2 regions of the Kitasatospora arboriphila genome follow, and region 2 is predicted to be linked to the other one. Evidence: riboswitches for the same ligand, from Rfam matches in the RefSeq annotation. Region 2 holds a riboswitch; the other holds the start of a gene.

Region 1 (7,602 bases), on a different contig from region 2:
GTCCTGCGTGGTGCCGGAGTGCGCGGCATGCACATCGCGCGGTTCGGCGTCGCCAGGGCGCGATCACCTTTGTGGGGATCGGCTCGCGCACTGGCCGTGGGCAGCACTCTCTGTCATCGGGGAGAGGTTCCGCCAGAGGGGGCAACCGAAGGATGCCTAACTGTGATCTGTCGGCATGCAGCCCGTTGTGACCGCGAATACACCTCTTCACACGGCTGAAACAAGCCTGTCAAGACGGGTACTGACGGAAGCCCGCCAACGGCGGGAAACCGCCACCACCTGGGCATGACCCGCCACTGGCGGACGGTCGCCACAAGGGCGGGTAAAGGGGAGGGAAAGGCGAAGGATCAGCGGCCGGGGTAGCCCGGCCACGGCTGCTGGGGCCACGGCTGCGGACCCGGCGCCGATTGCGGAGAGTAACCGTAGGGCGGGTAGGGGGCCGCGCCCTGCGGGTGCCCGAACTGGGTGTCGCGGTCGAAGAACGGGCGGGCGTTCGCCCGCATCCACATCGCGACCGGGTCGAACTCGTCCGCCATCGCGACCGTCGACACCGCCAGCCCCTCCGGGGCGAGCTGCGCGGCCCGCTGCACCAGGGCGCGGGCGGCCTCCACCGACGGCGGAGAGTTGTCGTACAGGTCCAGGCCGACGGCCAGGTACGCCTCGCCCAGCGCGGGCTGCACCCACGCCTGGCGCAGCGAGCGCAGCGGACGGGTCTGCACGGCCTGCTGCTCCAGCAGCCCGTAGAACTGCGGCGCGTTCAGCCGCGGCTCGGAGATCCGCAGCGGACCGGCCGGCAGCCGGTCCAGGCCGACCGCGACGCGTCTCAGGTCGGCCCAGGGGACGCCGACGCCGCCGCCCGGGGCGTGCGGGTTCAGCCACAGGCCCCAGCGGGTGCGGAAGAGCGCGGCGGCGATCTCCTGGCCGGAGATCACCTCGTGGGCGCGGGCCCAGCCGCTGGCGGCGAGCTGCTCGGCCGAGGTGACGGCGGGGGCGTAGCCGTGCCCGCCGATGTCCATGTTCCCGTACTGGGCGTCCGGGCTGCCGGGCGTGCCGTGCCAGAGCAGCATCCAGACCTGCCCCTGGGCGAGCGCCCGCAGCAGGTTCTCGTACGCGTCGTAGCGTTCCGGGACGACCGCGCCGAGGGCGCGCTCGATGGCGCCCGGGTCACCGCCGGGCGGTGCCACGGGTGCCTGGCCCCACGGGCCCGGCCCGCCGCCTGCCGCTGCCGCGCTCATGCGCCCGCCTCGCTCCGCTCGCTCACGTCGCCGTGCCCCGTCTTGTTCCGTCTTCCGCCGCTCGTGCCCACTGCCGGGCAGCACCCTATTGCGCGCGGCCGACAGGCGTCATGCCGCATACCCCCTCGTGATACCCCCGGGCGGCGCCGGTGTCCCGCCGGCAGGCGCCCGGGCCGGCCGGACCGGCGGTCACGCCCGGACGTAGAAGGGCGCCACGCAGGTCAGCAGCCACTCGACGACGGGGTCGTCGGCCATGTCCAGCAGCACCAGGTGGACGCCCCACGGCGGCGGCGCGGTTCCGAGCGCGCGGCCGAGCGCCTCGTTGACCTGCACCGGATCGGCCGGACCGGCCGGGTCGAGCTGGATCCCGACGTACAGCTGCGGGGCGTCCGCCTCCACCCGGGCGAGCGCCCGACGGGCCGTCAGCACGCCGGGCAGCCGGGACAGTTCGGAGGTGGCCGCGGCGAGGAAGGCGTACGGCTCCTGGTGCGGCTCGGGCTCGCGCAGCGCCACCGAGGCGCCCTCGACGGCCTCGCCGGCGGTGCGGCCGCCCTGCGGTCCGCGGCGCAGCTCGCCGACGCCCTCCGGCGGCACCGGGATGCCCACCGGCGCCTCCGGGTTGACGGCGATGCCGATGCCGAGCGGCAGCCCGCGGGCGAACTCCCACACCGGTGCGATCGCGAACGCCATGCCCGGGGCGTGCTGCAGGAACTGCTCCTGCGAGGAGAACACCGGCACGTAGGGGGTACCGGCGAGTTCGATGGTCGGCAGGTCCAGCGAGGTGCCCTGCGGGTCGGCGCCGGCCGGCAGCGGGATCCACACCTGGCTGCGGGCGAGCACCTCGATCACCCGGGGCGTGGCGCCGGGGTCGCCGAGCGCGGCGGTGAGCACCTGCTCCAGTTCGTTGGACGGCCAGGTGCCGCCCTCCGGCGCCGTGCCGGGTGCGGCCCACGCCTGTGCCTCGCCCGCCGGATACCCCATGTACGGCCCCTTCGCTCGTCCCCTGCACAGAGCCTAGCGGGCCGCCCCCTCTCCCATCAGGCCCGGCGGCATGCCATGATGAGCGCGCTCGACCCTCCAAGTTCATACTGGCCGCTCGAACCCGCGCGGGAGAGTCCGGAACGCCCCCAGGGGCGAGGCCGGCGCCGAAGGAGCAAGTCCTCCCCGGAATCTCTCAGGCACCCATACCGCACGGGCGAGGCACATCTGGAAAGTGGACACGGCCGCGCCGTGCGCCCACCCACGGTGCAAGCCGCCATCCTTGAGGTGGCGGTGAAGCTCTCAGGTTGTTGACGACAGACGGGGAGACTCCATCCGCCGTCCTGCCCGTTTCCGGGCGGGAGGGTCGCCCGTGTGCCCGCAGAGCAGCCAAGGAGTCCTGCCGTCATGTCCCTCCGCCTCACCGCGCTCGACGCGCTGCACCGTTCGCTCGGTGCCACCATGACCGACTTCGCCGGCTGGGACATGCCGCTGCGCTACGGCAGCGAGCGCGAGGAGCACCTCGCCGTCCGCACGAAGGCCGGTCTGTTCGACCTCTCGCACATGGGCGAGATCACCGTCTCCGGCCCGCAGGCCGGCGAGATGCTGGACCACGCGCTGGTCGGCTTCATCTCGGCGCTGGGCGTGCTGCGCGCCCGCTACACCATGATCTGCCGCGAGGACGGCGGCATCCTCGACGACCTGATCGTCTACCGCACCGCGGAGGACGAGTACATGGTGGTCGCGAACGCCTCCAACGCCCAGGTGGTGCTGGACGCGCTGACCGAGCGCGCCGAGGGCTTCGACGCCGTCGTCCGCGACGACCGCGACGCCTACGCGCTGATCGCCGTCCAGGGCCCGGAGGCGAACGGCATCCTCGCCTCGCTGACCGACGCCGACCTGCCCGGCCTGAAGTACTACGCGCTGCTGCCCGCGACCGTCGCCGGCAAGCAGGTCTGGCTCGCCCGTACGGGCTACACCGGCGAGGACGGTTTCGAGGTCTTCTGCGCCCCGGCCGACGCCGAGCACCTGTGGTCGACGCTGACCGCGGCCGGTGCCGACAAGGGCCTGGTGCCGTGCGGCCTGTCCTGCCGCGACACGCTGCGCCTGGAGGCGGGCATGCCGCTGTACGGCCACGAGCTGTCCACCGACCTGACCCCGTTCGACGCCGGCCTCGGCCGCGTGGTGCGCTTCGACAAGACCACCAACGAGGGCGCCTTCGTCGGGCGCAAGGCCCTGGAGCAGGCGGCCGTCGAGGCCGAGTCCGCGCCGCCGCGCAAGCTGGTCGGCCTGGTCTCCGAGGGCAAGCGGGTGCCGCGCGCCGAGTACGCGGTGGTCGACGCCGACGGCAACCCGATCGGCCGGATCACCTCGGGCGCGCCCTCCCCCACCCTCGGCAAGCCGATCGCCATCGCCTACGTGGACGCGGCGCACGCCGCGCCCGGCACCGCCGTCGCGGTCGACGTGCGCGGCAAGGCCGAGCCGGTCGAGGTCGTGGCGCTGCCGTTCTACAAGCGCGCCCGCTGAGCGCCCCCGCCGCTCCCAGCACCGCCCTGAACCGTCCTGAACCGTCCTGCCCGGGGCGGTCCGCTCAGCGGACGGCCACGCCCCTCCCTCTTGCGATCCTGGAGAATGACGCCATGAGCAACCCCACGCACCTGCAGTACACCAAGGAGCACGAGTGGCTGACCGCCGCCGTGGACGGGGTGTCGACGATCGGCATCACCGCGCACGCGGCCGACGCCCTCGGCGACATCGTCTACGTCCAGCTCCCGGAGGTCGGTGACAGCGTCACCGCCGGTGAGACCTGTGGCGAGCTCGAGTCCACCAAGTCGGTCAGCGACCTGTTCTCGCCCGTCACCGGCGAGGTCGTGGAGGTCAACCAGGCCGTCCTCGACGACAACGCCCTGGTGAACAGCTCCCCGTTCGAGGATGGCTGGCTGTTCAAGGTCCGCGTCGAGGCGACCGACGAGCTGCTCGACGCCGAGGCGTACACCGCGTTCATCGGCGGCTGACCGCCCGCCCAACGGGGCGGCCGCAGTGCGGCGGCCGCCCCGCTCCAGCCCTTCGCTCCACGGGGAGACCCCACCTCATGACGGTTCTGAACCAGTCCCTGCACGCGCTCGACCCGGAGATCGCGGCCGCGGTCGACGCCGAGCTGCACCGCCAGCAGACCACCCTCGAAATGATCGCCTCCGAGAACTTCGCCCCGGTGGCGGTCATGGAGGCCCAGGGTTCGGTCCTGACCAACAAGTACGCCGAGGGCTACCCCGGCAAGCGCTACTACGGCGGCTGCGAGCACGTCGACGTCGCCGAGCAGATCGCCATCGACCGGGTGAAGGCGCTGTTCGGGGCGGAGCACGCCAACGTCCAGCCGCACTCCGGTGCGCAGGCGAACGCCGCCGCGATGTTCGCGCTGATCCAGCCGGGCGACACCATCCTGGGCCTGAGCCTGGCGCACGGCGGCCACCTCACCCACGGCATGAAGATCAACTTCTCCGGCAAGCTCTACAACGTGGCCGCGTACCACGTCGACGAGAAGACCGGCCAGGTGGACATGGCCGAGGTCGAGCGCCTCGCCAAGGAGCACCAGCCCAAGCTGATCATCGCCGGCTGGTCCGCCTACCCGCGCCAGCTGGACTTCGCCGAGTTCCGCCGCATCGCGGACGAGGTCGGCGCGCTGCTCATGGTCGACATGGCGCACTTCGCCGGCCTGGTCGCCGCGGGCCTGCACCCCTCGCCCGTGCCGTACGCGGACGTGGTCACCACCACCACCCACAAGACGCTGGGCGGCCCGCGCGGCGGCGTCATCCTCTGCAAGGAGCAGTGGGCCAAGAAGATCAACTCCGCGGTCTTCCCCGGCCAGCAGGGCGGCCCGCTGGAGCACGTGATCGCCGCCAAGGCCGTGGCCTTCAAGGTCGCCGCCTCGGAGGAGTTCAAGGACCGCCAGCGCCGCACCCTGGAGGGCGCGAAGATCCTGGCCGAGCGCCTGCTGCGCCAGGACACCGTGGACGCCGGCGTCTCGGTGCTCTCCGGCGGCACCGACGTGCACCTCGTCCTGGTCGACCTGCGCAACAGCGAGCTCAACGGCCAGGACGCCGAGGACCGCCTGCACGAGGTCGGCATCACCGTGAACCGCAACGCGGTGCCGAACGACCCCCGCCCGCCGATGGTCACCTCCGGCCTGCGCATCGGCACCCCGGCGCTGGCCACCCGCGGCTTCGGCGCGGAGGACTTCCGCGAGGTCGCCGACGTCATCGCCGAGACCCTGCTGCCCGGCTTCGACGAGGCCAAGGCCACCGCGCTCAAGGCCCGGGTGACCGCGCTCGCCGCGAAGTACCCGCTCTACCCCGAGCTGTGATCCGCACCCCGCGGTAGGACCGACCGGCGATCGGAGCGCGACGCCCCCCGATCGCCGGCCGGTCTCGGCGGTTCGTCCCCCGGTGACCGGCCTCACCCCGGCCGGACACCAGGAATTCCGGGGCACCGCGCACACTGGACAGTGCGCGCGGTGCCCCCTTCCGTGTCACCCAGCAAGTCCTTCCACGAGACCAGACAAGGACGTCCCCCCCCGTGGCCATCAGCGTCTTCGACCTCTTCTCCGTCGGCATCGGGCCGTCCAGTTCCCACACCGTGGGCCCGATGCGGGCGGCCCGGATGTTCGCCCGCCGCCTGCACTCGGAGGGGCTGCTGGAGAGCACCGCCTCCGTCCGGGCCGAGCTCTTCGGCTCGCTCGGCGCCACCGGCCACGGCCACGGCACCCCCAAGGCCGTCCTGCTGGGCCTGGAGGGCAACTCCCCGCGCACCGTCGACGTCGACCAGGCCGACCTCGACGTCGAGCGCATCCAGCGCGACAAGCGGCTGCGGCTGCTCGCCCAGGACAAGGACGTCCAGCACGAGATCGCCTTCGACCCGGCGACCCAGCTGGTGCTGCACCGCCGCCGCTCGCTGCCGTACCACGCCAACGGCATGACCCTGGCCGCGTACGACGAGGCCGGCGCGCCCGTCCTGGAGAAGACCTACTACTCGGTCGGCGGCGGCTTCGTCGTCGACGAGGACGCGATAGGCGCCGACCGGGTCAAGCCGGACGACACCGCGCTGCGCTACCCCTTCCGCACCGGCGAGGAGCTGCTGCGGCTCACCCGCGAGACCGGCCTGTCGATCTCCGGCCTGATGCTGGAGAACGAGAAGGCCTGGCGCAGCGAGGCCGAGATCCGGGCCGGGCTGCTGGAGATCTGGCACGTCATGCAGGAGTGCGTCGCGGCCGGGCTCGGCCGCGAGGGCATCCTGCCGGGCGGGCTGAAGGTCCGCCGCCGGGCCGCCTCGGCCGCCCGGGCGCTGCGCGCCGAGGGCATCGGCCCGGCCAACGCGATGGAGTGGGTGACCCTCTACGCGATGGCGGTGAACGAGGAGAACGCCTCCGGCCGCCGGGTGGTCACCGCGCCGACCAACGGTGCCGCGGGCATCGTCCCGGCCGTGCTGCACTACTACCTGAACTTCGTGCCCGGCGCCGACGACGAGGGCATCGTGCGCTTCCTGCTGGCGGCCGGCGCGATCGGCATGCTCTTCAAGGAGAACGCCTCGATCTCCGGCGCCGAGGTCGGCTGCCAGGGCGAGGTCGGCTCGGCCTGCTCGATGGCGGCCGGCGGCCTCGCCGAGGTGCTCGGCGGCAGCCCCGAGCAGGTCGAGAACGCCGCGGAGATCGGCATCGAGCACAACCTCGGCCTGACCTGCGACCCGGTCGGCGGCCTGGTGCAGATCCCCTGCATCGAGCGGAACGGCATGGCCTCGGTGAAGGCCGTCACGGCGGCGCGGATGGCGCTGCGCGGCGACGGCCGGCACCACGTCTCCCTCGACAAGGCGATCAAGACCATGAAGGAGACCGGCGCCGACATGAAGATCAAGTACAAGGAGACCTCGCGCGGCGGCCTCGCCGTGAACGTCATCGAGTGCTGACCGGGCCGGGCGGAAGCCCGGCCTGACGGCAGGCATTCATAGGCCGCTCATTAGGGTTTGGTAAGTCTTCGAAGGTTGCGAGGGGTATGCACCTTTGGATCGATTTGTCCAGACCAGTCCTGGCATGCGACAGTGGAGGCATTCCACGGCCTCCACCGACCCGGTTCGGCCGTTCCCACCGCGCGGCGCGCACCCCCTTGGCCGCGCGGTGACGCGCACGGGCCCCCGACACCGCACACCGAGCGGAACGGGGGCCCTGCTCATGTCCGGGCACCCGGGCCCGCCGCGTCAGGCGGCGCGCTCGCGCACCCTCAGCTCGCACCAGACGGACTTGCCGCGCGGCAGCAGGTCCGCGCCCCAGCGGTCCGACACCGCGTCGACCAGCACCAGCCCGTGGCCGTTCTCCGCCCCGCCGCGTTCGGCCGCCACGATC
Region 2 (7,602 bases):
TCCGCGCCCCCACCGACGACGAGGGCGTGATCGCGGAGACGGCCCGCCGGCTGGCCCTGCAGGTCGACACCACCGGCGGGGTGCGGCTGCTCGGCGTGGGCGTCTCCCAGCTGGCCGACTACACGCAGGAGGACCTCTTCGCCCAGGCCGCGCACACCGCGGAGGTGGAGGTGGAGGTGGCAGCGGCGGGTGAAGCAGAAGCGGATGTGGAGGCGGGGGTGGCGTCGGCGGAGGTCGGGGGAGCGGATGCCGCCGACACGGCTCCGGCCATGCCGCCGGCACTGCGCCGCTGGCTGCCCGGGCAGGACGTCCACCACGCCGAGCACGGTCCCGGCTGGGTGCAGGGCAGTGGTGTCGGCCGGGTCACCGTGCGCTTCGAGACGCCGTACGACCCGCCGGGCCGGGTGCGGACCTTCGCCGTCGACGATCCGGACCTGGAGCCGTCCGACCCGCTGCCGCTGCGCCGGGCCTGAGCTCCCGGCTCATAAGGCCGCCCGGGACGCCGGTGGAAATGGCGAGCGGCCCCGCACCGTCCCAGTGCGGGGCCGCTCGGCGGGGCCGGGCCGTGTCCGCGGTCGCATGCCCACAACCGTCCACGGGGCCCGGCCCCCCTCGCGCCTCGTCCCCTGGCGCGAGGGAGACGCCTCGTCAGGCGTCGGTCTTGGCCAGCTCGGGGCTGGAGGGGGTGGCCTCGGCCGGGGTGGCGGCCGGGAGGTCGGCGGCCTTGATCCGGCGGATGGCGAACGGCACCAGGCCGGCGACCACGCACATCACGGCGGCCGTCCAGTAGGCGTGCTCGTAGGCGGTCAGGGTCGGCAGGGCGATCGGGATCGGCAGCTTCATGGTGTCGCCGGTGAGGATGGCCGCCATGACGGCGGTGCCGACGGCGCCGCCGACGGTGCGCAGCACCGCGTTCATGCCGTTGGCGATGCCGCTCTGCTCGGCGGGCACGGCGCCGTTGATGTAGGCGGGCATGGCCGCGTAGGCGAGGCCGACGCCGAGGCCGAAGACGGCGGAGGCGAGGTAGATGTCGATCTCGTGGCTGTGCCGGACGGCGAGGTAGGCCATCGCGACGGCGCCGAGCAGGCCGCCGGCGACGAGCGGCAGGCGGGGGCCGCGGCGGGCGATCATCAGGGCGCCGAGCGGGGCGGCGACCATCGAGCCGAGCGCGGACGGCAGCAGCATGATGCCGGCGTGCAGCACGGTGGCGGTGAAGCCGTAGTGGGCGAGCTTCTCCGGGGTCTGCGCGAAGTTGCTGATGACCATGAAGGAGCCGTACATCCCGAAGCCCATGAGCAGGCCGGAGATGTTGGTGAAGGCGACGGCCGGGCGGGACATCATCTTCATGTCGACCAGCGGGTGGCTGACCTTGACCTCGATGAGGATCCAGACGAGGGCGACCACGGCGGCGACGGCGAACAGGCCGAGGGTGCGGTTGGAGGTCCAGCCCCAGTGGTTGCCCTGGCTGACGGCGATCAGCAGGGCGGAGAGCCAGCCGGCCAGGGTGAGCGCGCCGAGCGGGTCGGCGCCGCCCTCCTTGTCGACGACCGGGTCCTTGGGGACGCGGATCGCGACCAGCGCGACGGCGATGATGCCGAAGGCCAGGCCCATCCAGAAGATCGACTTGTAGCTCCAGTGCTCCAGCAGCAGGCCGGTGGCGACCAGGCCGAGGCCGCTGCCGACGCCCATGGAGGCGCTGATGGCGGCGACGCCGCCGGTGACCTTGGCCTTGGGCAGCTCGTCGCGGACGATGCTGATCGCGAGCGGGAGCACGCCACCGCCGGCGCCCTGGAGCACGCGGGCGACGACCAGCCAGGTGAAGGAGTGGGTGCCGACCGCGAGGGCGGAGCCCGCGACCAGGCCGGCGAGCGAGACCAGCAGCATCGGCTTGCGGCCGCGGAGGTCGCCGAACCGGCCGAGCAGCGGCGTGAGCACGGCCGCGGAGAGCAGGTTGGCGGTCATCAGCCAGGTGATGCTGGAGCCGGAGACGTCGAGCTCCTTGGCGAGCGACGGCAGGATCGGCACGACCGCGGTCTGCACCACGCTGAACGCCAGCATGGCCAGCACGAGCGCGGGGAGCACCCGCGCACTGCTCGGCTTCTCGTCCGTGGCGGCGGGCTGTGGGGCCTCACTCACGGTGGGTTTCCTCCCGTTGGGTCGCCGGAAGCCGGTCACTGCTTCAGGCGAGCGATAGTGAATGAACTGAAGTAACGATGCAGGCCAATACTTCAGTCTGTCAAATATCGATCGGTGAAGCTTTGGCAAAGCGCAGGTCCCGGACCGCCGCAGCGGACCGGGACCCCGGGGACGTCCTGCCGTCGGAGGATCAGACCGGGCGCAGCGGCTCCGGCCGGGCAGGCTGCGCCGCGGCCGTCCGCGCCGCGACCTGGACGGGCGCCTGGCCCGACGCGGCGGGCGCCGGCTGCCCACCGGCCGGAGCGGGCCCGGTCGGAGCGGGCCCGGTCGCGGCAGCCGCGGTGGTCGCCGTGGTGGAGGCGGTCGTGGCCGCCGCGCGGTCGGCCGGCTGGGGGCCGTACGGCTGGCGCGCCGTCCCGTCGTGCACCTCGACCTGCTCGCGACGCAGCTCCTCGCGGACGAGCTCCTCCTCGGTGTAGCGCTCCACCACCAGGCGCACCCGCTCGACCGGGGCCAGGTACTTGCGCACCACCGCCCGCTCCTCGCGCAGGGTCACCTCCTCGACCGCCTCGGCGATCTCCTGGTCGCTCAGCGCGGCCCGCTCGGCGTCGCTCACCGGCACCCGCTCCACCCGCATCCGCTCCCGCACCACCGGCACCCGGCGCTCCACGGCCTCCGAGGTGACGTACTTGCGCAGCCGGGCGGTGCCCAGCACGTGCCACTCGGTGCTGATGTCCAGCCGCTCCTCGCGGCAGACGATCTCGACCGGCCCCTGCGCCGAGGCCTCGCCGCCCTGCTGCGGCTCCGGCCGCTCGGGCCGGTCCGCGGCGGTCGGAGCGGCAGCAGGGCGGACGGTGCCGCCGGCCGGCACCACCGGGAGCTGCATGGTGTTCTCCGAGCTGTCCTGCCGGGAGCCGGCCGGTCCGGAGCCGTCCGGCCGGGTCCCCTCCTGCCGGGGCCCGTCGTGGCGCGTGCCGCCGTGCTGCCCGTCGGCGTGGTCCGTCCGGCCGTGGCCGTTCACCGCCGGGCGGCCGTTCGCCGCGGACTGCTCGGGCGCCGCGTGCGCGACCGCGCCGAACTCGGTGTCACCGGGGCGCTCGGCGGGCGCCGGGCCCGCCTCCGCGCCCGGCCGGCCGTTGGAGGTGTCCAGCCCGTAGTAGCGGTAGAGCTGCAACTCCTGGGCGGGTGACAGGTGCTGGCCCACGCCGAAGTCCGGGGAGTCCTTCACCAGCGACTTGTCGTACGGGACCTTGAGCTCTTCGCCCGAGAACTCGCTGGTGGTCAGCGGGATGAAGGCGTCCCGGCCGAAGATCCCGGTGCGGACGGCGGCCCACTCGGGCTCGCCGGTCGCGTCGTCGAGATACACCTCGTCGACCGTGCCGATCTTCTCACCGTTCCGGTCGACCGCCTTGTGCCCGATCAGGTCTCGCGGATCGATATCGGTCTGCACGCTGTCCTCCAGTGCCTACTGCTCCTGTGTCTCCGTGGACGTCGGGACGGCTGGAGGAGCTGGCCAGACGCCATCTACACAGAACGCCATGGACCGGTCACCGGCGAGCCGGGGGCGGCCGTCCGGGCCGGTGATCGGCCGTCCGGGGGACGGGCACGGCCCGCGGGCCCGCAGACGGGGCCCTCGGACCGGCCCCCGGCGGTGGGACGCCGGTCACAGCACCCGCCATTCCCGGCGGTCCCGCTGGTACCCTGGGCGGCGACCGCCGAGCCCGCGCGGGAGAGTCCCCGACCCCGCTGAGCTGGGGAAGGGGCGCCGAAGGAGCAACTCCTCCCCGGAATCTCTCAGGCACCCGTACCGCGTGGGCCAGGTCACTCTGGAAAGCAGGGCAGGACCGCCGGCACAGGAGCCGTCGGCACCACCCTCACCGACGGTGCAAGCCGACGAGATGCCCTCGGGCGTCAAGACGGCGAAGCTCTCAGGTACCGATGACAGAGGGGGAGGCCTGACGGGTTCGTACGTCTCCGGCTCCCCACGGCGGCCGACCGGCGTGCGTACCCCCGCCGGTCCGTGACCAGGAGGCCTCGACCCCCATGAACGCCCAGCCGAACCTCACCGAGCTCGAGCAGGCCAGCCCCTTCGAGACCCGCCACATCGGCCCCGACGCCGCCGCCCAGGAGAAGATGCTCGCCCAGGTGGGCTTCGCGTCCCTGGACGAGCTGGCCGACGCGGCCGTTCCCGAGGCCATCCGCAGCCTGACCGCGCTGGACCTGCCCGCCGGCCGCAGCGAGGCCCAGGTCCTCGCCGAGCTGCGCGAGCTGGCCGACCGCAACCGGGTCGCCACCTCCATGATCGGCCTCGGCTACTACGGCACCTTCACCCCGCCGGTGATCCTGCGCAACGTCCTCGAGAACCCGGCCTGGTACACCGCCTACACCCCGTACCAGCCGGAGATCTCGCAGGGCCGCCTCGAGGCGCTGCTGAACTTCCAGACCCTGGTCTCCGACCTCACCGGCCTCGCCACCTCCGGCTCCTCGCTGCTCGACGAGGGCACCGCCGCCGCCGAGGCGATGGCGCTGGCCCGCCGCGTCACCAAGGTCAAGGGCGGCGTCTTCCTGATCGACGCCGACACCCTGCCGCAGACCGTCGCCGTCATCGAGACCCGCGCCGAGCCGACCGGCGTCGAGGTCGTCGTCGCCGACCTGTCCGAGGGCATCCCGGCCGAGATCGCCGAGCGCGGCGTCTTCGGCGTGCTGCTCCAGTACCCGGGTGCCGCCGGCGCCGTCCGCGACCTCACCCCGGTCATCGAGCAGGCCCACGGCCTCGGCGCGGTCGTCGCCGTCGCCGCCGACCTGCTCGCCCTCACCCTGCTCAAGTCCCCGGGCTCGATGGGCGCCGACATCGCCTGCGGCACCTCGCAGCGCTTCGGCGTGCCGATGGGCTTCGGCGGCCCGCACGCCGGCTACCTCGCCGTCCGCGCCGAGTTCGCCCGCAACCTGCCCGGCCGCCTGGTCGGCGTCTCCGTCGACTCCGACGGCAACCGCGCCTACCGCCTGGCCCTGCAGACCCGCGAGCAGCACATCCGCCGCGAGAAGGCCACCAGCAACATCTGCACCGCCCAGGTGCTGCTCGCCGTGATGGCCTCGATGTACGCCGTGTACCACGGCCCCGACGGCCTCGCGGACATCGCCCGCCGCACCCACCGCTACGCCGCCGCGCTCGCCGCGGGCCTGCGCGCCGGCGGCGTGGAGCTGGTGCACGGCGCCTTCTTCGACACCGTCACCGCCCGCGTCCCGCAGCGCGCCGACGAGGTCGTCGCCGCCGCCCTCGAGGCGAACATCAACATCCACAAGGTGGACGCCGACACCGTCTCGATCTCCTGCGACGAGACCACCACCCGCGAGCACGTCACCGCGCTGTGGGCCGCGTTCGGCATCACCGGCGGCGAGCTCGACGAGACCGCCGACGCGCTGCCGGCCGCCCTGCTGCGCGACGACGAGTACCTCACCCACCCGGTCTTCCACAGCCACCGCTCCGAGACCGCCATGCTGCGCTACCTGCGCCGCCTGTCGGACCGCGACTACGCGCTGGACCGCGGCATGATCCCGCTGGGCTCGTGCACCATGAAGCTCAACGCCACCACCGAGATGGAGCCGGTCACCTGGCCCGAGTTCGGCCAGCTGCACCCGTTCGCCCCGGCCGACCAGGTGCAGGGCTTCCTCAGCCTGATCCACGGCCTGGAGCAGCAGCTCGTCGAGGTCACCGGCTACGACGCCGTCTCCATCCAGCCGAACGCCGGCTCCCAGGGCGAGCTGGCCGGCCTGCTGGCCGTCCGCGCCTACCACCTGGCCAACGGCGACACCCAGCGCGACGTCTGCCTCATCCCGTCCTCCGCGCACGGCACCAACGCCGCCTCCGCGGTGATGGCCGGCATGCGCGTCGTCGTGGTCAAGACCCTGGTCGACGGCGACGTCGACGTCGAGGACCTCAAGGCCAAGATCGAGCAGTACCGCGACCAGCTCTCGGTGCTGATGGTCACCTACCCGTCCACCCACGGCGTGTACGAGACCGAGATCACCGAGATCTGCGCCATGGTGCACGAGGCCGGCGGCCAGGTGTACGTCGACGGCGCCAACCTCAACGCGCTGGTCGGCCTCGCCAAGCCGGGCAAGTTCGGCGCCGACGTGTCGCACCTCAACCTGCACAAGACCTTCTGCATCCCGCACGGCGGCGGCGGCCCGGGCGTGGGCCCGGTCGCGGTCCGCGCGCACCTCGCGCCGTACCTGCCGAACCACCCGCTGCAGGCGGAGGCCGGCCCGGCCACCGGCGTCGGCCCGATCTCGGCCGCCCCCTGGGGCTCGGCGGCGATCCTGCCGATCTCCTGGTCGTACGTCCGCCTGATGGGCGGCGAGGGCCTCAAGCGCGCCACCCAGGTGGCCGTGCTGAACGCCAACTACATCGCCAAGCGGCTCGCCCCGCACTTCCCGGTGCTCTACACCGGCCCCGGCGGCCTCGTCGCGCACGAGTGCATCATCGACCTGCGCCCGCTCACCAAGGAGACCGGCGTGACGGTCGACGACGTGGCGAAGCGCCTGATCGACTACGGCTTCCACGCCCCGACCATGTCGTTCCCGGTGGCCGGCACGCTGATGATCGAGCCCACCGAGTCCGAGGACCTGCACGAGATCGACCGCTTCTGCGAGGCGATGATCCAGATCCGCGCGGAGATCGAGAAGGTCGGCTCCGGTGAGTGGGCCGCCGAGGACAACCCGCTGCGCAACGCCCCGCACACCGCCGCCGAGCTGGCCGGCGACTGGCAGCACCCGTACACCCGCGAGGAGGCCGTCTTCCCGGCCGGCGTGAACCCCGCGGACAAGTACTGGCCGCCGGTGAGCCGGATCGACGGCGCCTACGGCGACCGCAACCTGGTCTGCTCCTGCCCGCCGCTGGACGAGTACGGCAACTGAGCCGGTAGCGCATGACGGAGAGGGCCCCGGAGGACGATTCCTCCGGGGCCCTCGCGGCGTTCCCGGCCGGTGGTGCCGGTGGTGTGGTGCTGTTGTGGTGCCGGGTGGGTCAGGCCGCCACGGCGAGCGGGCGCCGCGGCGCGATCACCCGGCCGTCGGGCAGCAGTTCACCGGTGTCCTCGAAGAGCAGGACGCCGTTGCAGAGCAGGCTCCAGCCCTGCTCGGGGTGGCGGGCCACCGGTACGGCCGCCTCGCGGTCGGCCGACTCGGCCGAAGGACACTCAGTACGGTGCTGGCACATAGCTCGTACCCTCGCTTCGCTCGGATCCTGCCCCGCCGCACGGCACCCCCGTGGCGCGCCGCCCTGCCGGCGGATCATCCTCGCCGGCCCAGGTGTGAACCGGCGCTCCGGTGGGTAGGACAAGCCCCCACATCCGCTGGTTCCCAGTGTCGGCATCCCGAGTCCTTCCCGCAGCCTTTTTGTGACATGAGCCACAACCCGTCGCGGGAGATCACCCGTTCAGGCGGCCGACCCGTTCCGGAACGGCC

Evidence for each region. A riboswitch is a leader RNA that binds a small molecule or an ion and turns the genes downstream of it on or off. The one in region 2 is predicted to bind glycine.
Region 1: it holds a riboswitch for glycine, as region 2 does, so the genes downstream of both, gcvT (glycine cleavage system aminomethyltransferase GcvT) here and gcvP (aminomethyl-transferring glycine dehydrogenase) in region 2, are expected to answer to the same signal.

The regions. Positions count from the first base shown of each region.
Region 1 is NZ_BAAALD010000011.1:4,435-12,036, reverse strand. It holds gene ABD353_RS08600 (enhanced serine sensitivity protein SseB C-terminal domain-containing protein) at 348-1,235, opposite strand; gene ABD353_RS08595 (enhanced serine sensitivity protein SseB) at 1,425-2,216, opposite strand; glycine riboswitch at 2,333-2,435, shown strand; gene gcvT (glycine cleavage system aminomethyltransferase GcvT) at 2,622-3,740, shown strand; gene gcvH (glycine cleavage system protein GcvH) at 3,854-4,228, shown strand; gene glyA (serine hydroxymethyltransferase) at 4,306-5,574, shown strand; gene ABD353_RS08575 (L-serine ammonia-lyase) at 5,787-7,169, shown strand; gene ABD353_RS08570 (ATP-binding protein) at 7,458-7,602, opposite strand, start outside.
Region 2 is NZ_BAAALD010000027.1:64,877-72,478, reverse strand. It holds gene ABD353_RS16330 (DNA polymerase IV) at 1-473, shown strand, start outside; gene ABD353_RS16325 (MFS transporter) at 649-2,136, opposite strand; gene ABD353_RS16320 (PRC and DUF2382 domain-containing protein) at 2,327-3,586, opposite strand; glycine riboswitch at 3,853-3,956, shown strand; glycine riboswitch at 3,958-4,088, shown strand; gene gcvP (aminomethyl-transferring glycine dehydrogenase) at 4,180-7,053, shown strand; gene ABD353_RS16310 (DUF5999 family protein) at 7,163-7,354, opposite strand.